3 regions of the Actinosynnema sp. genome follow, and region 3 is predicted to be linked to each of the others. Evidence: predicted binding sites of a transcription regulator. Region 3 holds the regulator's gene; each other region holds the start of a gene.
What was found. The regulator LexA, encoded in region 3, represses DNA repair genes until DNA is damaged. The targets are predictions, from matches to a motif close to CGAACACGTGTTCG.
Positions count from the first base shown of each region.

Region 1: the regulator LexA is predicted to act here: its motif matches at 2,959-2,972, upstream of uvrA (excinuclease ABC subunit UvrA).
Region 2: the regulator LexA is predicted to act here: its motif matches at 7,906-7,919, upstream of recA (recombinase RecA).

Region 1 is NZ_JBQGCX010000212.1:929-8,858, reverse strand. Features, by position in the region: gene ACTUAL_RS04100 (MBL fold metallo-hydrolase) at 132-809, opposite strand; gene ACTUAL_RS04095 (acyltransferase family protein) at 941-2,125, shown strand; partial or broken gene ACTUAL_RS04090 (maleylpyruvate isomerase N-terminal domain-containing protein) at 2,092-2,775, opposite strand; gene uvrA (excinuclease ABC subunit UvrA) at 3,002-5,860, shown strand; gene ACTUAL_RS04080 (GntP family permease) at 6,029-7,423, opposite strand; partial or broken gene ACTUAL_RS04075 (N-acyl-D-amino-acid deacylase family protein) at 7,420-7,930, opposite strand, start outside.
Region 2 is NZ_JBQGCX010000925.1:384-10,161, reverse strand. Features, by position in the region: gene ACTUAL_RS19530 (ATP-dependent helicase) at 1-3,847, opposite strand, end outside; gene ACTUAL_RS19525 (Hsp70 family protein) at 4,143-6,125, shown strand; gene ACTUAL_RS19520 (MFS transporter) at 6,177-7,385, shown strand; gene ACTUAL_RS19515 (hypothetical protein) at 7,396-7,521, opposite strand; gene ACTUAL_RS19510 (DUF3046 domain-containing protein) at 7,686-7,880, shown strand; gene recA (recombinase RecA) at 8,056-9,099, shown strand; gene ACTUAL_RS19500 (regulatory protein RecX) at 9,204-9,707, shown strand.
Region 3 is NZ_JBQGCX010001001.1:62-6,409, forward strand. Features, by position in the region: gene ACTUAL_RS21210 (LysM peptidoglycan-binding domain-containing protein) at 1-496, opposite strand, end outside; gene lexA (transcriptional repressor LexA) at 715-1,422, shown strand; gene ACTUAL_RS21220 (hypothetical protein) at 1,448-2,551, opposite strand; gene hflX (GTPase HflX) at 2,554-3,996, opposite strand; gene ACTUAL_RS21230 (ArsR/SmtB family transcription factor) at 4,039-4,527, opposite strand; gene ACTUAL_RS21235 (MFS transporter) at 4,636-5,886, shown strand; gene dapF (diaminopimelate epimerase) at 5,888-6,348, opposite strand, start outside.

The DNA of each region.
Region 1 (7,930 bases), on a different contig from region 3:
TTGGACGGCGGGCCGGAGACCGCTGGTGGTGGTTGTTGGGAGTGCTGCTGGGTGAGTCAGGGCTGTTGGCAGCGTTGTGGGGGGGCGTGAGGGGGAGGGCCGGGAGCGCGGGGGCGCTCCCGGCTTGGGGGTCACCAGCCGCGTGAGCGCCACTCGTCGAGGTTCGGGCGTTCTGCGCCGAGCGTCGAGTCGTCGCCGTGGCCTGGGTAGAACCAGGTGTTGTCCGGGAGGGCGTCGAAGAGGCGGGACTGGACGTCGTCCAGCAGGCTCGTGAACGCCTCCGGGGAGGTGGTCCTGCCCACGCCGCCGGGGAACAGCGAGTCGCCCGTGAAGAGGTGGGGGTGGCCGGTCGGGTCGCGGTAGAGGAGGGCGATCGAGCCCGGCGTGTGGCCGCGGAGGTGGATCACCTCCAGGGTCGACTCGCCGACCTGCAGGGTGTCGCCGTGCTCCACCAGGAAGTCCGGGGGGACCGGCAGGACCTCGGCGTCCAACGGGTGCGCGGCGGTGTTCGAGCCGTTCGCGCCCGCGACCGCGCCCAGGGCCGCCCAGTGGTCGCCGTGCTGGTGGGTGGTCACGACCGTCTTCAGCCTCGGCCTGGTCACCTCGTGACCGACCAGGTCGGACAGGCGCTCCGGGTCGGCGGCGGCGTCGATGAGCAGCGCCTCGTTCGTCGCGCGGCACAACAGCAGGTACGCGTTGTTGTCCATCGGGCCGACCGACACCTTCGTGATGGTCAGCGCGTCCAGCACCCGGCGCGCCGCCGGGCCGCCCGGCTCGACGTGGCCGGTGTAGTCCTCGAGTACGTCCACGGTCGCCGACGGTAGCCGCCCGCTCGCCGTCGCACCTTCAGGGTCCCTACAGGAACGTTCCTTAGGGTTGTCAACGATCCGCCGCCGAACGCCGTTCCGCCGTCCCCACCCTGAAGCAGGTCATCCCCACCGTGCCGAAAACCCGCAGGATCAACTGGGACGTGCTGCGCGTGCTCGCCGTGCTGGCCGTCGTGCTGCAACACGCGACCCACGCAGGGCCGAACGTCCACCCGGAGATCGGCGAACCCCTGTTCACCGTGTCCCTCGAGATGGGCGCGAGCTCGCTGGTGGTGATCTCCGCGTTCTTCGCCTGCGCCTCGCTGGCCAAGGGCAACCGCGCCTGGTTCCTGCGCAACCGGCTCGCCCGCCTGCTCCCCGCCTACGCGGTGGCCGCCTGCCTGACCTACTGGGTCCTCGTGCACCTGGCGCCCGAGGGCTGGTCGCACCTCGAACCCCGCGACCTGGTCCTCAACATCCTCATGCTGCAGAACTGGCTCCCGGACGTCCGGCTCGTCGACTTCTCCTACTGGACCCTGCCCGTCCAGCTCACCGGGTTCGTCGCGGGCGCGCTGCTCGCCTCCCGCGTGCGCGGTCGCGCGCTGTCCGTGCTGCTCTGGGCCCTCGTGCTCGGACCGCTGGTCGTGCGCGAGTGGATCGGCGAGCCCGGTCTGCTGAAGCTGCTCTACGACGGCCTCGGCGCGCACCGCGCCCAGCTGTTCGCCATGGGCGTCGGCGTGTGGCTGTGGTCCCGCGAACGGCTCGGGAACCGGCACCTGGGCGCGCTGCTGGCCGCCGCGCTCGGCGCGCAGTACCTGCACAGCGACAACCTGGAGGGCACCGCCGCGCTCGGCGTCGTGCTCGTCGGGGTGTGCGCGGCGGCAGGCGGCCCGGACTGGGACATCGCGCCGCTGCGCGCGCTCGCCACGCCGATCCGCTGGCTCGCGGGCATCTCCTACGGCGTGTACCTGGTCCACCAGGAGATCGGCTACGTGGTGATGGAGCGCCTGACCCCGTGGGGCCCGGCCGTCCAGCTCGCCGCGTTCCTGGCCACCGCCGTCCTGCTCGGCTGGGCGCTGACCGCCCTGGTGGAACGGCCCGCGCACCGCCTGCTCACCGCCAGCCACCGCCCCGCGCTCGCCCGGTGGCTGCTCGTCGTCGGGCTGCGCGCTCAGAGCCACCTGGGCAACGTCGGCACCCGGCCCTCCAGGCCGCTGCCGTCGCCGCGCCCGGTCAGCCAGCCGATCGCCTCGGCCGCGTCACCGCTGATCACCGGCGCGTCGCTGCCCGCCCCCGCGGGCAACTCCCAGGTGCGCTGACGCCCGTCCGGCAGCGCCACCTCCAGGCGCACCGGCGGCACCCCCTCGCGGTCGGCGTACACCCCGACCGCCTCGGTCAGCAGCAGCTCGTGCAAGTCCTCCGGGATGTCGGCGAACCCGAAGCCCGCGTCCAGGTCGACCAGGTGCACCCACACCTCGCCCAACCGCATCCACGGCACCCGCCCCGCCAGGATCGGCCCCTTGACCGGGTGCGCCACCTCCGCCTCCCACGCGGCTGCGGGCAGGTCCCGGATCGCGGCGGCGAGCCGCTGGCTGGCCGCGTCCAGGTCGGCGCGCAGCAGCGTCGGCGGACGCGCCCCGCCCTCGGCGATGTCGGCCTCGCGGTCGGCCATGCTCAGGTACATCGGGTGCTCGACGCCGGTCTTGGCCCACGTCAGCAGGTTCAGCAGGGCGTCCGCGCCGCGCGCCAGGTGCGTCATCACGTGCGCCCGGCTCCACCCCGGCAGCAGGCTGGGCTCCCGCACCGACGCCAGGTCGAACCCGTCGACCACGCGGTACAGCTCGGCCGTGGCCCGCTCGACCTCCGCCAGTCCGGCGAGCGCGTCCTGGATCGCGCCCGACTCCTCGCGCGGCGCGGGTACGCTCGTCGCGGAGTGGACCTGGGCTTGGGCTGCGTCAGCGAAGCTCATGGGCACCTCATCCCGGGATCTGCGGCCGAACGGCCTACCGCTCCAGCCTAGGGGCGTTCACTACCCACCGGTAGAGCCGTTGGCGCACGATCGAGGGGTTCCGGGGCTGGTCCGGGTGTGCCGCGCACCAGCGCGGGCACCCCCTCCCCGATCGTGTCAGCCCGCTCGGCGGGTACGCTTTTTCGAACATGTGTTCGGTGATCACGCAATCGGGAAGGGAATGGGTGTGGCAGACCGCCTTGTCGTTCGCGGCGCGCGCGAGCACAACCTCCGGGGGGTCGACCTCGACCTGCCCCGCGACAGCCTGATCGTCTTCACCGGGCTCTCCGGGTCGGGCAAGTCCAGCCTCGCGTTCGACACGATCTTCGCGGAGGGGCAGCGCCGCTACGTCGAGTCGCTGTCCGCGTACGCCAGGCAGTTCCTCGGCCAGATGGACAAGCCGGACGTGGACTTCATCGAGGGCCTGTCGCCCGCGGTGTCCATCGACCAGAAGTCCACCAGCCGCAACCCGCGCTCCACGGTCGGCACGATCACCGAGGTCTACGACTACCTGCGGCTGCTCTACGCGCGCGCGGGCAAGGCGCACTGCCCGGTGTGCGGCGAGGCGATCAGCAAGCAGACCCCGCAGCAGATCGTCGACCAGGTGCTGGCGATGGAGCAGGGCGTCAAGTTCCAGGTCCTCGCGCCGATCGTGCGCGGGCGCAAGGGCGAGTACGTCGACCTGTTCGCGAACCTCCAGACCCAGGGCTACTCGCGGGTCAAGGTGGACGGCCAGGTCTACGCGCTGACCGACGTGCCGAAGCTCAAGAAGCAGGAGAAGCACGAGATCGCGGCCGTGATCGACCGGCTCGCGGTGAAGACCTCGGCCAAGCAGCGGCTCACCGACTCGGTGGAGACCGCGCTGCGGCTGGCCGACGGGCTCGTCGAGCTGGAGTTCGTCGACCTGCCCGAGAGCGACCCCGCGCGGGTGCGCCGGTTCTCCGAGAACCTGGCCTGCCCCAACAGCCACCCGCTGGCGATCGAGGACCTGGAGCCCCGGTCGTTCTCCTTCAACTCCCCCTACGGCGCGTGCCCGACCTGCACGGGCCTGGGCGTGCGGATGGAGGTGGACCCGGAGCTGGTGGTGCCGGACGACGAGCTGCCGCTGGGCGAGGGCGCCATCGCGCCGTGGGCGGGCGGCCAGACCGCCGACTACTTCACCCGCCTGCTGGAGTCGCTGTCGCTGGCCATCGGGTTCCGCATGGACACCCCGTGGCGGCAGCTGCCCGCGAAGGTGCAGAAGGCGGTGCTGCACGGCGTCGACGAGCAGGTGAACGTCCGCTACCGCAACCGGTACGGCCGCGAGCGCTCCTACTACGCGGACTTCGAGGGCGTCATCCCGTTCCTGGAGCGGCGCCTGGAGCAGACCGAGTCCGAGAGCATGAAGGAGAAGTACGAGGGCTACATGCGGGAGGTGCCCTGCCCGTCGTGCAAGGGCACCCGCCTCAAGCCCGAGATCCTCGCCGTCACGCTCGACCACGCCGCGCTCGGCCCGAAGTCCATCGCCGAGGTGTGCGCGATGAGCGTCGGCGAGTGCTCGGACTTCCTGGACGGCCTCAAGCTCGGCCAGCGCGAGACCATGATCGCGGGCGCGGTGCTCAAGGAGATCCAGGCGCGGCTGCGGTTCCTGCTCGACGTCGGCCTGAACTACCTCTCGCTCGGCCGCGCCTCCGGCACGCTGTCCGGCGGCGAGGCGCAGCGCATCCGGCTCGCCACCCAGATCGGCTCCGGCCTGGTCGGCGTGCTGTACGTGCTGGACGAGCCGTCGATCGGCCTGCACCAGCGGGACAACCACCGGCTCATCGAGACGCTGACCCGGCTGCGGGACCTGGGCAACACGCTCATCGTGGTCGAGCACGACGAGGACACCGTGCGCGCCTCGGACTGGGTGGTCGACATCGGCCCCGGCGCGGGCGAGCACGGCGGGCACGTCGTGCACAGCGGCCCGTACAAGGCGCTGCTGCGCAACAAGGAGTCGGTGACCGGCGCGTACCTGTCCGGCCGCAAGCAGATCCCGATGCCGGAGCTGCGCCGCGCGATCGACAAGAAGCGGCAGCTGACCGTGGTGGGCGCGCGCGAGCACAACCTGCGCGGCATCGACGTGTCGTTCCCGCTGGGCTGCCTGGTGTCCGTCACCGGCGTGTCCGGCTCGGGCAAGTCCACGCTGGTCAACGACATCCTGGCGACCGTGCTGGCGAACAAGCTCAACGGCGCGCGGCAGGTCCCCGGCAGGCACACCCGCGTCAAGGGCCTTGAGCACGTCGACAAGCTCGTGCAGGTGGACCAGTCGCCGATCGGCCGCACCCCGCGCTCGAACCCGGCGACCTACACGGGCGTGTTCGACCACATCCGCAAGCTGTTCGCGGCCACCACCGAGGCGAAGGTGCGCGGCTACCAGCCGGGCCGGTTCTCGTTCAACGTCAAGGGCGGGCGCTGCGAGGCGTGCGCGGGCGACGGCACGCTGAAGATCGAGATGAACTTCCTGCCGGACGTCTACGTGCCGTGCGAGGTGTGCAAGGGGGCCCGGTACAACCGGGAGACCCTGGAGGTGCACTACAAGGGGAAGACCATCTCCGAGGTGCTGGACATGCCCATCGAGGAGGCGGCGGACTTCTTCGAGCCCATCAACGCCATCCACCGGCACCTGCGCACGCTCGTGGACGTCGGCCTGGGCTACGTGCGGCTCGGCCAGCCCGCGACGACGCTGTCCGGTGGCGAGGCGCAGCGCGTGAAGCTGGGCGCGGAGCTGCAGAAGCGGTCCACCGGCAAGACCGTGTACGTGCTCGACGAGCCGACCACGGGCCTGCACTTCGAGGACATCCGCAAGCTGCTGCTGGTCATCAACGGCCTGGTGGACAAGGGCAACACGGTCATCGTGATCGAGCACAACCTCGACGTCATCAAGACCTCGGACTGGTTGGTCGACATGGGGCCCGAGGGCGGTTCGGGCGGCGGGATCGTCGTCGCCCAGGGCACGCCGGAGCAGGTGGCGGACGTGCCGGAGAGCCACACCGGCAAGTTCCTCACCGAGGTGCTCAAGGGCTAGCCCGAGACCCGTCGGAAAAATCTCGGAAGTTCGGTGAACCCGTTCGAACCCCCGCTCGTGTAGGTGGCGGAGGGCCGCGCGGGGAGGTGCGGCCCGCAGGGGGGAGAGGCCCCCGCGTCTCCGAGGGGGAGGGCGCGGGGGCCTTTCGCCGCACCGGGTCCGGCGCGGCTACACCACCAGGCTGAGCAGCGCGGCGACCACGAAGCCCACCACGGACAGCAGGGTCTCCACGACCGTCCAGGTCTGGAGCGTCTCCTTCACCGACAGCCCGAAGTACCGCGACACGATCCAGAACCCGCCGTCGTTGACGTGCGAGGCGATGATCGAGCCGGACGCGATCGCCATGACCACCAGCGCCAGCTGCGGCTGCGAGTAGGACTGCTCCGCGACCAGCGGCGCCACGATGCCGGTGGTGGTCACGATCGCCACGGTCGCCGAGCCCTGCGCGATCCGCATCCCGCAGCTGATCACGTAGGCCAACGCCATGACCGGGAGCCCCAGGTCCGCCAGGGAGTTCGCGAGCACCTTGCCGACGCCGGTCGCGGACAGCACCGCGCCGAAGAACCCGCCCGCGCCGACCACCAGCAGGATCATCGCCACCGGGCGCAGCGACGCCGCCGACAGCTCGGCGATCTTCTCCCGCGTCATGCCGCGCCGGAAGCCCAGCAGCCAGAACGCCAGCAGCACCGCGATGGTCAGCGCCACGGCGGGCGTGCCGAAGAACGTGAACACGCCCAGCAGCGACGAGCCCTTGGGCAGCAGGATGCTGCCGAACGTGCCCGCCAGGATCAGCACCAGCGGCACCGCGATGATGCCCAGCACCAGCGACAGCGGCGGCTCGCCCTTGGTGCTCTCGGCGCGCGCCTTCTCCGCCGCCGCCAGCATCTCCTCGGGGACCGGGATCTCCAGCCGCTTGCCGATCCACGCCGAGAACAGCACGCCGCCGACGAACCAGGACGGGATCGCCACCGCCAGGCCCATCACGATGATCCAGCCCAGGCCCACGTTCAGCAGGCCGGCCGCCGCCACGGGACCGGGGTGCGGGGGCATGAACGCGTGCATCACCGACAGGCCCGCGAGCAGCGGCATGGCGTAGAGCACGATGGAGCGCCCGGCGCGCTTGGCCGCCACGTACACCAGCGGCGCCAGCACGAAGATGCCGATGTCGAAGAACACCGGGACGCCGAAGATCAGACCGGCCAGGCCCATCGCCAGCGGCGCGCGGTTCTCGCCGAACGCCCGCAGCAGCGAGCGGGTCAGCACCTCGGCGCCCCCGGACGCCTCCAGGATCGCGCCCAGCAGCGTGCCGAGGCCGATGATGGCCGTGATGTGGCCGAGGATGCTGCCGAAGCCCTTCTCCAGCAACGAGTCCGAGGCCTTCTGCGCCGATCCGACCAGCACCTCCACCGGCAGGCCCGCGGCCAGCGCCACCAGCAGGCCGACCACGAGCAGCGCGATGAACGGCTCGACCTTCCAGCGGATGATCATCAACAGCAGCAGGGCGATGCTGAGCCCGGACAGGGTCAGCAGCCCCGCCGTCGAGTGCTGCAACCAGTCGATCACGCGTTGCTCCGGGTGTTTCGCAGGGAACGTCCGGGCAGGGCGTCGGTGCGCCTGCCCGCGTCGACGACGGGGACCCCGTTGACGACGACGTGGTGGATGCCCTCGGCGGCCTGCCGGGGGGCGTCGAACGTCGCGGTGTCCACGACGGTGTCCGGGTCGAACAGCACCAGGTCGGCCGCGCAGCCCTCGCGGACCAGACCCCGGTCGGCCAGGCGCAACCGGCGCGCGGCGCGCCCGGTCAGGTGCGCCACGCACTCCTCCAGCCCGAGCACGCCCAGCTCCCGCACGTACCGGGCGAGGTAGCGCGGGAAGGTGCCCCACGCGCGCGGGTGCGGCCGGTCGCCGACGAGCAGGCCGTCGCTGCCGCCGGTGTGCGCGGGGTGGCGCATGATCGCCCGCACGTTGTCCTCGTGGCCCACGTGCATCAGGCACGACGTGCCCAGCCGCTCGGCGACCAGCACGTCGAAGTACAGCTCGGCCGGGGGACGTCCGGCGGCGCGCGCGGAG
Region 2 (9,778 bases), on a different contig from region 3:
GCGCGCCACCCCCCGACACCAGCGCGCGCAGCGGGGCCAGGGTGTCGTTCGTGACCAGGCCCGCCCACACCAGGTCCCACAGCGCGCCGACCACCTCCTGGTCGGTCGTCGGGCCCTGCAGCGCCACCCGGTCCACCACCTGCCGGAAGAACAGCGCCCCGCCCGCCAGCGCCTCCACCACGGCCGTGTGCAGCGGCGACTCCGGCGCCGACTCCGGGACCAGGTCCGGCAGCAGCAGGTCCGCCACGTCGGTCGGGGCCAGCGCCACCCAGCCGTCGCCGCCCGCCAGCGCCCCGCACCCCGTCCAGGTCACCTCGCCCGTCGCGGTCAGCTCATCCAGCAGCGCCGGGTGGTAGCCGGGCAGCCGGGCGGGCAGCAGCAGCGACTCGACCGCGCTCGCGGGCAGCGGCGCGCCCGCCAGCTGCTCCACCACCGCGTACACGTCGTCCGCGGTCGGGGCCCCGCGCACCCGCCTGCCGACGCCGTGCCAGCCCGGCAGGAACCGGCCCAGCGCGGCGGGCTCCACCGGCTCCACCTCGGAGCGCAGCCTCGCCAGCGACGACCTGCGCAACCGCCGCAGCACCTCCGCGTCGCAGTACTCGGTGTGCGTGCCGCCCGGCCGCAGCTCCCCGCGCACCAGCCGTCCCGTCGCGGCCATCCGCTCCAGCACCCCGGTCACCACGGCCACCCCGAGCCCGAACCGCTCCGCGGCCTGCCCCGCCGGGAACGGCCCGTGCGTGCGCGCGGACCGGCCCAGCAGGTCGCCCAGCGGGTCCGCCACCGGCTCGGTGAACACCTCGGGCACGCCCACCGGCAGCGCGACGCCCAGCGCGTCCCGCACCCGCCCGGCGTCCTCGATCGTGATCACCCGCTCGTGGCCCGCGATCCGCACCCGGATCGCCCGCCGCGCCGCCACCAGCTCCGTCAGCCACTCCGGCCGCACGCCCCGCTCGGCGGCCTCCTCCTCGTACAGGTCGCCGAGGAAGCGCAGCAGGTCGGCCGCCCCCTCGGCGTCCCGCGCGTGCCGGTCGGGCGCGAGCCGCTGCAGCGCCCGCTCGACCTCCTCCAGCACCTCCGGGTCGAGCAGCTCCCGGATCGCCTCCGACCCCAGCAGCTCCGCCAGCAGCGCCGAGTCCAGCGACAGCGCCGCCGCCCGCCGCTCGGCCAGCGGGGTGTCCGCCTCGTACAGGAACATCCCGACGTACCCGAACAGCAGGCTCCGCGCGAACGGCGACGGCGACGGCGTCTCCACCTCCACCACGCGCACCCGCCTGGCCCGCACGTCGGCCATCAGCTCCCGCAGCCCCGGCACGTCGTACACGTCCTGCAGGCACTCCCGCATCGCCTCCAGCACCACCGGGAAGCTCTCGTACTTCGAGGCGACCGACAGCAGCTGCGCCGCCCGCTGCCGCTGCTGCCACAGCGGGGTGCGCCGCCTCGGGTCGCGCCGGGGCAGCAGCAGCGAGCGGGCCGCGCACTCCCGGAACCTGGCCGCGAACAGCGCCGACCCGCCCACCTCGGCGACCACGACCTGCTCCACCTCGTCCGGGTCGAGCAGCACGTCCTCCGCGCCCGCCACGGCCTGCCCGCCCTCGGTGTCCACCGCGTCCGGCAGCCGCACCACGATCCCGTCGTCCGAGTGCGCCACCTGCGCGTCCACCCCGCGCCGCTCCCGCAGCCGCGCCCCGATCGCCAGCGCCCACGGCGCGTTGACCTGCGCCCCGAACGGCGAGTGCACCACGAGCCGCCAGTCGCCCAGCTCGTCGCGGAACCGCTCCACCAGCACCGCCCGGTCGCTCGGCACGTGCCCGGTCGCCTCGCGCTGCTCCTTCAGGTAGGTCAGCAGGTTCGCCGTCGCCCACTCGTCCAGCCCGGCCGCCGCCGCGCGCCCCACCGCCTCGGGCTCGGGCAGCGCCGACACCTCCCGCAGGAACCGCCCGAGCGCCCGCCCCAGCTCCAGCGGCCTCCCCGGCGCGTCGCCCTTCCAGAACGGCATCCGCGCGGGCTGACCGGGCGCGGGCACCACGACCACGCGGTCGTGGGTGATGTCCTCGACCCGCCACGACGAGGTGCCCAGCAGGAACGTGTCGCCCACCCGCGACTCGTAGACCATCTCCTCGTCCAGCTCGCCCACCCGCGAGCCCGGCTTGGACTCCGAGGCCGGGGTCATCACCGCGAACAGCCCCCGGTCCGGGATCGTGCCGCCGGACGTCACCGCGAGCCGCTGCGCGCCGGGCCGCCCGCGCAGCTCCCCGGTCACCCGGTCCCAGGTGATCCTCGGCCGCAGCTCGCCGAACTCCTCGCTCGGGTACCGGCCCGCCAGCATGTCCAGCACCGCCAGCAGCGCCGACTCGGGCAGCCCGGCGAACGGCGCGGCCCCGCGCACCACCCGCGCCAGGTCCTCCACCGACCACGGCTCCAGCGCGACCATCGCCACCACGTGCTGCGCCAGCACGTCGAGCGGGTTGCGCGGGTACCGCACCGCCTCGATCGCGCCGTCCCGCATCCGCTCGGCCACCACCGCGCACGACACCAGGTCGCCCCGGAACTTGGGGAACACCACCCCGCGCGACACCGCGCCCACCTGGTGCCCGGCCCGGCCGACCCGCTGCAACCCCGACGCGACCGTGGGCGGCGCCTCCACCTGCACCACCAGGTCCACCGCGCCCATGTCGATGCCCAGCTCCAGCGAGGACGTCGCCACCACGCACGGCAGCCGCCCCGACTTCAGCTCCTCCTCCACGGACGTGCGCTGCTCGCGCGACATCGACCCGTGGTGGGCGCGGGCGATCACCGGCCCCTCCTGGACCGTCACCCCGGACTGGCCGACCGCCGCCGCCGGGAACCGCGCCACCGCCGAGCCCGACCCGCCAGGACCGGAGCCTTCGTCAAAGCCGCCCGCACCGGGCTCACCGCTTTCGGCCGCCTCGGCCGCCAGCTCGTTGAGCCGCGCCGTCAACCGCTCCGCCAGCCTGCGCGAGTTGGCGAACACGATCGTCGACTGGTGCTCCCGCACCAGCTCCAGCACCCGCTGCTCCACCGACGGCCAGATCGACGTCCGCCGCTCACCGCCCGCCGCAGACCCGCTCACCTCGCCGGTCGGCTCCCCGAGCGCCGACATGTCCTCGACCGGGACCTCGACCCGCACCTCGATCGTCTTGGCTGACTCCGGCTGCACCACCCGCACCGGCCGCCCACCCGCGAGGAACGCCGACACCTCCTCCACCGGCCGCACCGTCGCCGACAGCCCGATCCGCTGCGCGGGCCGCTCCAGCAGCCCGTCCAACCGCTCCAGCGACAGCGCCAGGTGCGCGCCGCGCTTCGTGCCCGCCACCGCGTGCACCTCGTCCAGTATCACCGTCCGCACCCCGCGCAACGACTCCCGCGCGGCCGAGGTGAGCACCAGGAACAGCGACTCCGGCGTGGTGACCAGCACGTCCGGCGGCTTGCGCGCGAACGCCCTGCGCACGTCGGCGGGCGTGTCCCCGGTCCGCATCCCCACCTCGATGGCGGGCTCCGGCAGCCCCAGCCTGCGCGAGGCCTGCCGGATGCCCGCGAGGGGCGCCCGCAGGTTGCGCTCCACGTCCACCGCCAGCGCCTTCAGCGGCGACACGTACAGCACCCGGCACCGCTCGCGCGGCTCGTCCGGGGGCGGTTCCTGCGCCAGCCGGTCCAGCGCCCAGAGGAACGCGGCCAGCGTCTTGCCCGACCCGGTCGGGGCGATGACCAGCGCGTTCTCCCCGGCGGCAGCGGCCTGCCACGCCCCGGCCTGCGCGGCCGTCGGCGCGGCGAAAGCACCGGCGAACCACTGCCTGGTCGCCGGTGAGAAAGCGGTCGTCACATCCACGGGGCAATCTTGACCGACCGCACCGACAGAACCGGGGCGAAGATCGTTCCGGGGGCCTTCCGCGTCGTTTCCCCGCACTTATCGGGGGTGCCCTTCAGTTGATCACCGGAGAATCCGCCGAAGGTCATCTGACCTGCGTCGGAACCGCCCCCGCCGAGACCCGGTGACCCGCCGTGAGTAAAGATGAGCCTCACTCGGCGGAGTGAATCTCACCTCGTCGGACATCTTCCCGAGACGCCACCGGCGCCCAGCGCGGTGTGGGACGATCACGCCGCTTGCGGACGGAGAGGTGAACATGCGCGTCCTGTCGGTCGACCTGGGGACTTCCAACACCGTCGCGGTACTGGCCGCGCACGGCAGGCCACCGAGGGTGGTCGAGGTGGACGGCTCCGCGACCATGCCCTCCGCCATCTACTGCGAGGAGGGCGGCTCGCTCGTCGTCGGCCGCGACGCCGAGCGCAGGGCCCGCCTCGACCCGTCCCGCTTCGAGCCCAACCCGAAGCGCCGCGTCGACGAGGGCGCGCTGCTGCTCGGCGACGACGTCGTGCCGGTGACCGACGCCCTCGCCGCCGTGCTGCGCCGCGTGCTGGAGGAGACCAACCGCCAGCTGGGCGGCGAGTCGATCGACGAGATCCGGCTCACCCACCCCGCCGAGTGGGGCGCGACCAGGCGCAACGTGCTGCTGTCCAGCGCGCGGCTCGCGGGCGCGGACTGCGAGGTCCTGCTGTTCACCGAGCCGGTCGCCGCCGCCTCGCACTACGCCTCGCTGTCCGTCGGGCAGGCGCTGGCCGTCTACGACCTCGGCGCGGGCACCTTCGACGTGGCGATCGTCGGCGCGACCCGCGACGGGTTCACCGTGCTCGCCTCCGACGGCCTGCCCGACCTGGGCGGCCTCGACGTGGACCAGGCGCTGCTGGAGCACGTCGGCCGCCAGGTCGCGCACCGCGACCCGGCCCGCTGGCAGCGGCTGCTGCGCCCGGAGAGCACCGGCGACCGGCGGGCCAGGCGCGCGCTGCAGGAGGACGTGCGGGCGGCCAAGGAGTCGCTGTCGCGGCACCCGCACACCGAGGTCCCGATGCCGGAGCCGTTCGAGGACGTGCTGGTCACCCGCGCGGACCTGGAGGCGCTGGTCCGGCCGAGCATGTTGCGCAGCGTCGAGCTGCTGGCCGCCACGATCGGCTCCACCGGCATGACGCCCGCCCAGCTCGCGGGCATCTACCTGGTCGGCGGCTCCAGCCGCATCCCGCTCGTGGCGAACATGATCTCCGAGAAGGTCGGCGTCGTCCCGACCAGCCTCGACCAGCCGGAGACGGCCGTCGCGCTCGGCGCGCACCACGTGCCCAGGGACGGGGTCGCGGCCAGGCCCGACCCGCAGCCCGCGCCGACCGGCGACTCGCCGTCGGCCACCACCGCCTTCCTGACGCCGATGGCCCATCAGGGCACGCCCGCGCAGGGGATCACGGCGCAGGGGATCACGGCGCAGGGAACGGCGCAGACCCCCGCGAGCAGCGGTCCGCACCAGGTCAACCCGCTGGTCAGCGGGGCGCACCAGGTCGGCCCGAGCACCGGCGGGCACCCGGTGAACCCGGCGGCCAGCGGCCCCTACGCGGTCAACCCGGCGATCAGCGGCCAGCACCCGAACCCCGCCGTGACCGCCCCGTACGGCCCGCAGCAGTTCAACTTCCCCACCCTCGCGCCGCACCGCCCCGAGCAGCGGAGGGCGGGCAACCGCAACAAGGTGCTCCTGTCGGTCGGCGGCGCGCTGGCCGCGGTGCTGCTGGTCGTGGGCGGCGTGGTCGCGTTCTCCGGGCCGGGCGTGCCGACCGCCGAGGAGTGCAAGAGCGACACCGCCAAGGACGACAAGGGCTTCACCACCTGCCTGCGCCAGCTCGCTGGCTCGGTCGCCGACACCGCCGAGTGCAAGGCGGGCGGCACCGCGGGCGTGTCCGGCGCGATCACGGTCAAGGGCTCGGTCGTCAGCTGCGCCTTCGCGGACGACTACTCGGTGCAGTACGTGCTCACCGAGACGATCACCGGGGCCGAGCGGGACGCGAGCACGGTCGTGGCCTCGCTGAAGTCCGACGTGGTCAAGGCCCGCTGGGGCGGCAACGGCCTGGAGGGCACCTACCAGGCCTCGGCCGACGGCGGGCTCGGGCTGCTGACCTTCGTCGCGGAGGGCAGGCCGCTGCTCGGGATCATCACCAAGAGCGGCAGCTCGGACCTGACGGCGGACGCGCTGGCCGACTTCTTCGAGAAGAACGTCCAGCCGGGCGCCTGACCCCCGTCCGGCCGCTACCGCGCGCGCCCGCGCGCCCGGACGATCAAGCGCGTGGTCATCGCAGCGGAACCGGTGCAGCGCCGGGTGCTCAAGGTGCTGGCGGTCAGCCAGGTGCTCGGGTCCTCCGGGGTCGCCACCGGCCTGGCGCTGAGCGCGCTCGTCGCCGTGTCGCTCTCGGGCGTGGAGGCGGTGGGCGGGTTCGCGCAGACCTGCGCGGTCGTGGGAGCGGCGGTGTCCGCGCTGCCCGCGGCCCGGCTGGCCCAGCGCGCGGGGCGGCGGCCGGTGCTGGTGCTCTGCTACGGCGTGGGCGCGGTGGGCGCGCTGCTCGCCGCCGTCGCCGTGGTGCTGGGGTCCTGGCAGTTGCTGCTGCCGTCGCTGGTGCTGTTCGGGGCCGCGGGCAGCGCGAACCTGGCCGCCCGGTACGCGGGCGCCGACCTGGCCGCGCCGCACGAGCGCGCCCGGTCGCTGGCGCTGGTGGTGTGGGCGGCGACGGTCGGCGCGGTGGCCGGGCCGAACCTGGCCGCGCCCGCCGGGCGGGTCGTCGCCGGGCTCGGGCTGCCCGAGGGGAGCGGGGCCTACCTGACGTCGGCGGTGCTGTTCGGGGCCGCCGCGCTGGTCGTGCTGCGGTTCCTGCGGCCTGACCCGCTGGTGCTGGCGCGGGGGAGCGCCGCCGAACCGGTCGAGACCGGGCCGCGCGGTCGGGTGTGGCGGTCGCTGCCCGCCTCGGGACGGCTGGCGGTGGTCGGGATCGCGGTCAGCCACGGGGTGATGGTCGGGCTGATGGCGATGGCCCCGGTCCACGTCGGGCACGCGGGCGGGTCGTTGTCGCTGGTCGGGGTGCTGGTGAGCCTGCACGTCGCGGCGATGTACGGGCTGAGCCCGCTGGTGGGCCGGTTGGTCGACCGGTGGGGCGGCGGGGCGGTGCAGGCGCTCGGGGCGGCGCTGCTGGTGGCCGCCGCCGCGCTCGTGGGCAGCGCGGCGGGGGACGACCCGGTGCGGTTGGGGGTCGGGCTGGTGCTGCTCGGGCTCGGCTGGTCGGCCGGGGTGATCGCGGGGTCCGCGCTGCTCACGCAGGTCGTGGCGGGGGCGCGGCGGACGGCCGCGCAGGGGTTGTCCGACCTGTGCATGAACTGCGCGGGCGCGCTGGGCGGGGTGCTGGCCGGGCTGGTGGTGACCGCCTGGTCCTACGCCGCGCTGGGGCTGCTGGCCGGGTTCGTGGTGCTCCCGATGCTGGTGGTGGCGGTGCTGCGGGTGCGGTGAGGGGCCAGGTTCAGCGCTTGCGGTTCATCCAGAGGTGCCGGGCGCCGACGACGATCGCGGCCAGCAGGCCCGCGATCACGGCGATCGTGCCGATCGGGGAGGACAGGCCGGTCGGGTCGCTCTGGAGGAGGATCACGCCGTCCAGGTTAACCGCCGCCCGCGCTCGCGGCGGGGGTCGCGCCGCCGACCGACGACCGCTACCGCCCTCCCGATCCAGTGATTCCAAGCGCCCTCGCCAGGGTGACGTGGGCCTCGGCTGCGGTGTCCGGGCCGGGGCCGCTGCGCGCTAGCCTGGCAGCGATGCGCAACACGGTGTTCCGGAAGCTGATGGCGGACGAGTTCGGGCAGGTCAGGTCGGAGGTGCTGGCCAGCGAGCACGTGCTGTCCGCGCTCGGCGGGCGCACCCCCGACCAGGCGTTGGACGTGGGGCTGCCCGCGAAGGAGATCTGGCTGGCGGTGTGCGACGCGTTCGACGTCCCGGAGCACCGTCGCTGACCACCGGGCGTGGCGACGACGCGGTCGAACACCTGTTCGGCTACACTCGCCAACCACAACCGGGTGATCCCAAACCCGCAGGTCACCGGGCCGCCGTCGGAAATTGTCGTACCCCGCCCGTACCGTCGGCCCCGACAACGACGAGCGACCCAAGACAAACCGAGGTGGACTCCAGATGGCACCCCAGGCACCCGACCGGGACAAGGCACTCGAGCTGGCCCTGGCCCAGATCGACAAGCAGTTCGGCAAGGGCTCGGTCATGCGGCTGGGCGAGGACGGCCGCGCGCCGATCGAGGTGATCCCGACGGGCGCGATCGCGCTCGACGTGGCGCTCGGCATCGGCGGCCTGCCCCGCGGCCGGGTGGTCGAGATCTACGGTCCGGAATCCTCCGGTAAGACCACCGTGGCGCTGCACGCGGTCGCCAACGCCCAGCGCAACGGCGGCATCGCGGCGTTCATCGACGCCGAGCACGCGCTCGACCCCGACTACGCGCGCAAGCTGGGCGTCGACACCGACGCGCTGCTGGTGTCCCAGCCGGACACCGGTGAGCAGGCGCTGGAGATCGCGGACATGCTGGTGCGCTCCGGCGCGCTGGACATCCTGGTCATCGACTCGGTGGCGGCGCTCGTGCCCCGCGCCGAGATCGAGGGCGAGATGGGCGACAACCACGTCGGCCTCCAGGCCCGCCTCATGAGCCAGGCGCTGCGCAAGATCACCGGCGCGCTGAACTCCTCCGGCACCACGGCGATCTTCATCAACCAGCTGCGCGAGAAGATCGGCGTCATGTTCGGCTCGCCGGAGACCACGACCGGTGGCAAGGCGCTGAAGTTCTACGCGTCGGTGCGGCTCGACGTGCGGCGCATCGAGACCCTGAAGGACGGCGGCGAGCCCGTCGGCAACCGGACCAGGGTCAAGGTCGTGAAGAACAAGGTGGCCCCGCCGTTCAAGCAGGCCGAGTTCGACATCCTCTACGGCCAGGGCATCAGCCGCGAGGGCTCGCTCATCGACATGGGCGTCGACCAGGGCATCCTGCGCAAGTCCGGCGCCTGGTACACGTACGAGGGCGACCAGCTCGGCCAGGGCAAGGAGAACGCCCGGAAGTTCCTGCGGGAGAACCCGGACGTGGCCAACGAGATCGAGAAGCGCATCAAGGAGAAGCTCGGCATCGGCGCGACGCTGGAGGCCGACGACACCGCGCCCGCTCCGGTCGACTTCTGATCGCTGTGCGGGGCGGACGAGGTGGGAGGGGCTCGGGGTGGCGTGGCCGCGAGCCCGAGCTCACCGCTGACGGGGAACCGGTCGACGAGGCGCCCGTCGACCCGGTGAAGGAGCAGCGCAGGGCGACGGACATCTGCTACGCGCTGCTCACCGCACGTGCCCGGACCAGGGTCGAGCTCCGGGACGCCCTGCTGCGCAAGGGCGTCCCGGAGGAGATCGCCGAGACGGTGCTGGGCAAGTTCGACCGCGCCGGGCTGATCGACGACGCGGCGTTCGCCGAGGTGTGGGTGCGGTCCCGGCACACCCACCAGGGTCTCGGGCGGCGGGCGCTGGCGCGCGAGCTGCGCACGAAGGGCGTGCCGGACGAGGTCGCCGCCGAGGCGGTGGCCGCGGTGGACGACGAGGCGGAGCGGGAGCGGGCGCGGGAGCTGGTGCGCAAGAAGCTGCGCACCCTGGCGAACGTGGACGACACCACCAGGATTCGGCGGCTGGTGGGGGCGTTGGCGCGCAAGGGGTACGCGGAGGGGATGGCGTACGGGGTGGTGAAGGAGGAGTTGAAGGCCTACGGCGAGGAGACCGAGCTCCTCGACGACCACCTGCGCGGGTAGCGGTTGCCACGCGGGGCGGATAGCGGCTGCCGCGTGGGGCGGGGCGGCCGTCTGCGCTGGGTGGGACCACC
Region 3 (6,348 bases):
AGGGCGCGGGGAGCCCGTCCGGCACGGTCAGCGCCTGTCCCGGCCGCACGACGGCGTCCGGCCCGCCCAGCCCGTTCAGCTCCGAGATCCGCTCGGCCACGGCCTCCGGGTCGCTGCCCGGCGCGGACCGCTCGGCCACGTCCCGCAGCGGCTCGCCGACCTGCACGTGCGCGGTGGTCGTGCGGTCCGGCACGCCCGAGATGCCGGACGCCTGGAGGTAGACCAGGCTGATGGCCGCGGCGGCCAGCGCGGCCAGCAGCGCCCCGCCGAACGCCCGCAGCAGCGACCGGGCCCTGCTGGGCGCGGGGGCCGGCTCGGGAGCGGGCAGCGGCGCGCTCCGGGCGCTCGCGGGGCGCCGCCTGGCCAACCGGTCGGCGCTCTCGAACCGCCGCAGCACCCGTGGACCGGGCACCGCGCCCGGCCCCAGCGGGACGTCCTCGGCGCGGGTGTCCTCCACCAGCGCGAAACCCCTAGAAGTGCCCAGGACCACCGCCACGCCGTCTCCTCCACCGCAGGTCATCGGATCATGATCGAACAACCGTTCGATCGAACGCCCGTGCGAATGTGTACCACCGGGAGCCTCGGAATAGCTACGACACGCCGGGATTTACTCGAACAGGTGTTTGATCTGGACAGGGGTTGCGACTACCTTCGACACTTGAAGATCGACCGACAGCCGGCCTGCCAAAACTGGTCCGGTCAGGAGGAATCACCGTGGCCCGGAAGACCGACGACGCCCCGCTCGCCGCCCCGGCGGCGCAGGCCGCCCCGGCGGCGCCAGCCGACGTCGCTGGCAACGCGGGCCTGACCCTGCGCCAGCGCAAGGTGCTCGACGTGATCCGGGACTGGGTCGACCGCTTCGGCTACCCGCCCAGCGTGCGCGAGATCGGCGAGGCGGTGGGCCTGACGTCCACGTCCTCGGTCGCGCACCAGCTGCGCGCGCTGGAGCGCAAGGGCTTCCTGCGCCGCGACCCGAACCGGCCGCGCGCGGTCGGCGTGCTGCCCGCGGAGATCGTCACGGGCCTCGACCCGGCGGCCAAGCCCACGCCCGCGTACGTGCCCATGCTGGGCCGGATCGCGGCGGGCGGGCCGATCCTGGCCGAGCAGTCCATCGAGGACGTCTTCCCGCTGCCGCGCGAGATCGTCGGCGAGGGCGAGGTGTTCCTGCTCAAGGTCGTGGGCGACTCGATGGTCGACGCCGCGATCACGGACGGCGACTGGGTCGTGGTCCGCCAGCAGCCCACCGCCGACAACGGCGAGGTCGTCGCCGCGATGATCGAGGGCGAGGCGACCGTCAAGACGTTCAAGCGCAAGGACGACGGGCACGTGTGGCTGCTGCCGCAGAACCCGGCCTACCAGCCGATCTTCGGCGACGAGGCGACCATCCTCGGCAAGGTCGTCGCGGTCCTGCGCAGGCTCTAGGGCCGGGTTGGCGGACCGGCCGGGCTCAGCCCCGCGCCCGCCGCCCGCGTCCCCACCGGGACCGCGCCCACAGGGCGAGGCCGAACACCGCCACGACGCCGATCCCGACCAGCGCCACGCGGACCCGGTCGAGCCACTCGGGCCCGTTCCCGGCCGCCGAGGGGTCCGCTGGGGGCCGCGCGGCCTCCGCGCCGGGACCGGTCGACGTCCCGCCCGCCTCCTCGCCGGGCGCCGTGCTGGACGGCCGTGCGGACGTGGCCGCGTCGACCGCCCCGGAGACCGACCGGACCGCCGACGAGGTCCCGCCGTCCCCGAACTCGGACGCGGACAGCAGCGTCCCGTCCGGCTCGAACGCGATCGCCTCGCCCTGCGCCTCGCCCGGCAGCGGCACCCGCACCGGCTCGCGCCCCAGCGCGGCCACCAGGTCCCCGTCGACCACCGGGTACAGGTAGACCTCGGTGTAGGTGCGCAGCGCGGCGACCGACCCGTCGCGGGACATCGCCCCACCGGTCACCAACCGGGTGACCAGGCGGCTCTCCCGAGGCCCGCCGGGGGTGTCCGTGCTGGGCAGGGACAGCGCCGCGACCTGCTCCAGCGGCGTCGGCCCGGCCTCGTTCAACGCCCCGACCGGCCGGTACACCAGCGCCTGCCCGAGCGCCTCCTTGGTGACGACGTGCGGCACCCCGGCCGCGTCGAGCAGCAGCGCCTCGGCGTCGTGCGGGCCGTCCGGGTAGGTCAACCGGTGCAGGCGGGTCGTCCCGTCCTTCGACAGCGCGTGCAGCGCCACCGTGCTCCGGGAGCGGTTGTTGTCGCCGGTGTCGGAGACCCACAGCGTCCCGTCCGGCGCGAGCGCCAGGTCCTCGGCGTCGTACGGGTCGGTCGTGCCGGAGATCGTGCCGACGACCGAGCAGTCCCGGCCCAGCACCTGGACCTGGAGCACCCCGTCGTCGTCGTCGTTCAGCGCGTACCAGCGCCTGCCGTCCGAGGCGAGCCCGGACAGCTCGGCCAACCGGGGATCGGTCACCCGGCACACGTCGGCGACGGCGGACTGCGCCGGGGCGGGCCCGGCCGTCACCAGGAGAAGGGCGGCGACGGCCGGGAGGACCCCGGCCGCGCGCGCCGACCGCACCCTCAGCTGCGGCTCCCCACCGCGTACTGCTCCAGCGCCCCGGCCAGGTCGGGGTGCACGCGGGCGCTCAGCTCGGTGCCCTCCTCGGTGTGCCGCTCCTTGAGCACCTCGCCCTCGCGGTGCACCCGCGCGACCAGCTCGCCCCGCGCGTACGGCACCAGGGCGTCCACCACGACCTCGGGCCGGGGGATCAGCCCGGCGATGACCCGCCGCAGCTCCTCCACGCCCTCGCCGCTGTGCGCGGACACCAGCTGCGAGCCGGGGAACAGGTTCCGCAACCTGGCCTGCACCAGCTCGTCCACCGCGTCGATCTTGTTGACCACCAGCAGCTCCGGCGGCATCGGCTCCTCGCGCTTCTCCACGATCTCGCCGATCACCTCGCGCACCGCCGCGACCTGCTTCTCCGGCATCGCGTCCGAGCCGTCGACCACGTGGATCAGCAGGTCGGCGTCCGCGACCTCCTCCCGCGTGGACCGGAACGCCTCGACCAGCTGGTGCGGCAGGTGCCGCACGAAGCCCACGGTGTCGGTCAGCGTGTACGGCAGCCCGTCCGGGGTGCTGGTGCGCCGGGTGGTCGTGTCCAGGGTCGCGAACAACGCGTCCTGGACCAGCACGCCCGCGCTGGTCAGCGCGTTGAGCAGGCTGGACTTGCCCGCGTTGGTGTAGCCGGCGATCGCGACGCTGGGCACCGAGTTGGCCACGCGCCCGCTGCGCTTGGTCTCCCGGATCACGCCCATGGACGCGATCTCGCGCCGCAGCTTCGCGATCCGCGCGCGGATGCGCCGCCGGTCGGTCTCCAGCTTCGTCTCACCGGGGCCGCGCAGACCCACACCGCCGTTGCCGCCACCGGCGCGACCACCGGCCTGCCGGGACAGCGACTCGCCCCAGCCGCGCAGGCGGGGGAGCAGGTACTGGAGCTGGGCGAGCTCGACCTGGGCCTTGCCCTCCTTGGAGGAGGCGTGCTGGGCGAAGATGTCCAGGATCAGCGCGGTCCGGTCGATGACCTTGACCTTGAGCCGCTCCTCCAGCTGCCGCAGCTGGCCGGGGGACAGCTCGCCGTCGCAGATCACGGTGTCCGCGCCGGTCGCGATGACCACGTCGCGCAGCTGCTCGACCTTGCCGGAGCCGATGTAGGTGGCCGGGTCGGGGCGGTCGCGCCGCTGCACGAGCCCCTCCAGGACCTGCGAGCCCGCCGTCTCGGCGAGCAGCGCCAGCTCGGCCAGCGAGGCCTCGGAGTCCGCCGCCGTGCCCTCGGTCCACACCCCGACGAGCACGACCCGCTCCAACCGGAGCTGCCGGTACTCGACCTCGGTGACGTCCTCCAGCTCGGTGGACAGGCCTGCGACGCGGCGCAGCGCGGCCCGCTCGGCGAGCGCGAGGTCGCCGGTGGACAGCTCCTCGTCGTGGTCGAAGCGGTCGTCGTCGTGGTTGTTGTTGTCCCTCATATGCCCTTCATGGTCCCACGTCCCGGCCCTCGGCCGAAGCGGTTAATCCGCGGGGTACACGGCCAGGTAGATGGCGACGTGCTCGGCGTCCGGGTCGGCGGGCCGGTCGGCCAGCTCATCCAACAACGCCCGGAACCTCCCCATCAGTTCCTGCTGATCAGCCCTGGCCACCAGACGGGTCTGCTCCACCCGGTCGACGCCGACGTCGGCGACCTCGCCGAGGAACGCCTCCAGCAGCGCCTCGCCGACCGACGGGTGCTCCTCGCTCCAGCTCAGCCGCCAGGACAGACCGGTGGACAGGTAGGGGATCTCCTTCGCGCCCCGGTTGCCCGCGCGCGGCGGCTGGGCCTGGAGGAACCCGGTGGCCACGAGCTTGCGCACGTGGTGCAGCACCGTCGCCGGGTCCTTGCCCAGCTGGTGCGCCAGCTCCTTGTTGGTCAGCGCCCGGTGGTGCGTCATCCGGATGATGCGCAGCCGCACCGCCGAGGCCAGCGCGGCGGCCTCCTCCTGCGTCGCGACCCGTTCTCCCACGTCGAACAGGATAGGCGGGCCGGGTGCCGGTGATCGGGTCCGGCGTCCGGAGGGCCGCCCCGCCGAAGTGATTGACACTTTCCAATCACTGACGTCACACTTCCGGGCATGTCCCTCTGGTCCCACCGCGACTTCCGCCGCCTCTGGGTCGGCGACACGATCAGCCAGTTCGGCTCCTCCATCGGGCACACCGTCGTCCCGCTGCTCGCCGCGGGCGCCCTCGCCGCCACCCCGTTCGAGATGGGCGTGCTCTCCGCCGCCACCACCGCCGCGTTCCTGGTCATCGGCCTGCCCGCGGGCGTCTGGGTGGACCGGCTGCGGCGCAGACCCGTGATGCTCACCGCCGACCTGGTCAGGGCCGCGCTGCTGCTGTCCGTCCCGGTCGCCTGGTGGGCCGGGGTGCTCTCGCTCGCGCAGCTGGTCGTGGTGTCGCTGCTGGTCGGCGCGGCCACCGTCATGTTCGACGTCGCCTACCAGTCCTACCTGCCCGCCCTGGTCGGCCGGGACCAGCTGGTCGAGGGCAACACCAAGCTCCAGACCAGCCAGTCCGTCGCCCACGTGTCCGGCCCGTCGCTCGCGGGCCTCGCCGCCCAGGCGTTCGGCGCGGCCAACGGGGTGCTCGCCACCGGCGTCGGCTACCTGGTCTCGGCGTGGGCGCTGCTGCGCATCCGCACCGCCGAGCCCGAACCCGACCGGGCCGCGCGGACCGGGCTGCGCCGGGAGATCGGCGAGGGCCTGCGGTTCGTCCTCGGGGACCGGTCGCTGCGCGCGATCGCGCTGTGCACGGCCACCGCGAACTTCTTCGGCAGCGCGGGCCTCGCGCTCCAGGTGCTGTTCCTGACCCGCCACCTCGACCTGTCCGAGGGGGCCGCGGGCCTGCTGCTCAGCGTCGCGGGCGCGGGCGGCCTGCTCGGCGCGGTCACGGCGGGCTGGTGGACCGCGCGGTTCGGCCAGACCCGCACGATCTGGCTGGTCCTGCTGGTCACCAACCCGCTCGGGCTGCTCATCCCGCTCGCCGCGCCGGACTGGCGGCTCGGGCTGTTCGTCGTCGGCGAGCTGGCCGTCGCGTACGGCGGGCTGGTCTACAACATCGCCCAGCTCAGCTACCGGCAGGCGCGCTGCCCCGACCGGCTGCTCGGCCGGATGAACGCCTCGATCCGGTTCGTGGTCTGGGGCGTCATCCCGCTGGGCGGGCTGCTCGGCGGCGCGCTCGGCGGCTGGATCGGGATCGTGCCGACGCTGTGGATCGGGTTCGGCGGGCAGGCGCTGGCCGGGCTGTGGGTCTTCTTCTCCCCGCTGCGCGGCCAGCGCGACCTCGCCGAGGCGCGGACCGCCGAACCCGAGCGGTCCCCGTCCTGAGCTAGAGCGCGTCCCACCAGGACCGGTCCAGCTCGCCGCGCGCCAGCAGCACGGCCGGACCGGTCAGCGTGCTGCCGCCCTCGTCGACCGTCACGCGCACCCGGCCGCCGGGGACCAGCACGTCCGCCGCCCCCGCCGCGCGGCCCGTGCCGTGCAGCCAGGACGCCACCGCCGCCACGGTCCCGGTGCCGCACGAGCGCGTCTCGCCGACGCCCCGCTCGTGCACCCGCATCCGCAGCTCGCCCGCGCCGTTCATCCCGCCGTCGGCGAGCACGTTCACGAACTCCACGTTCACCCCGGCGGGGAACAGCCCGCGGTCGTAGCCGGGGGTGTTCCGCAGCAGGTCCAGCCCGGCCACCGGCACGTCGGTCACGCACGCCAGGTGCGGGTTGCCCACGTCCACGCCGACCCCGGCGAACTCCGCGCCGCCCAGCACCGCCACCGACTCCCCGGTCAGCCGCA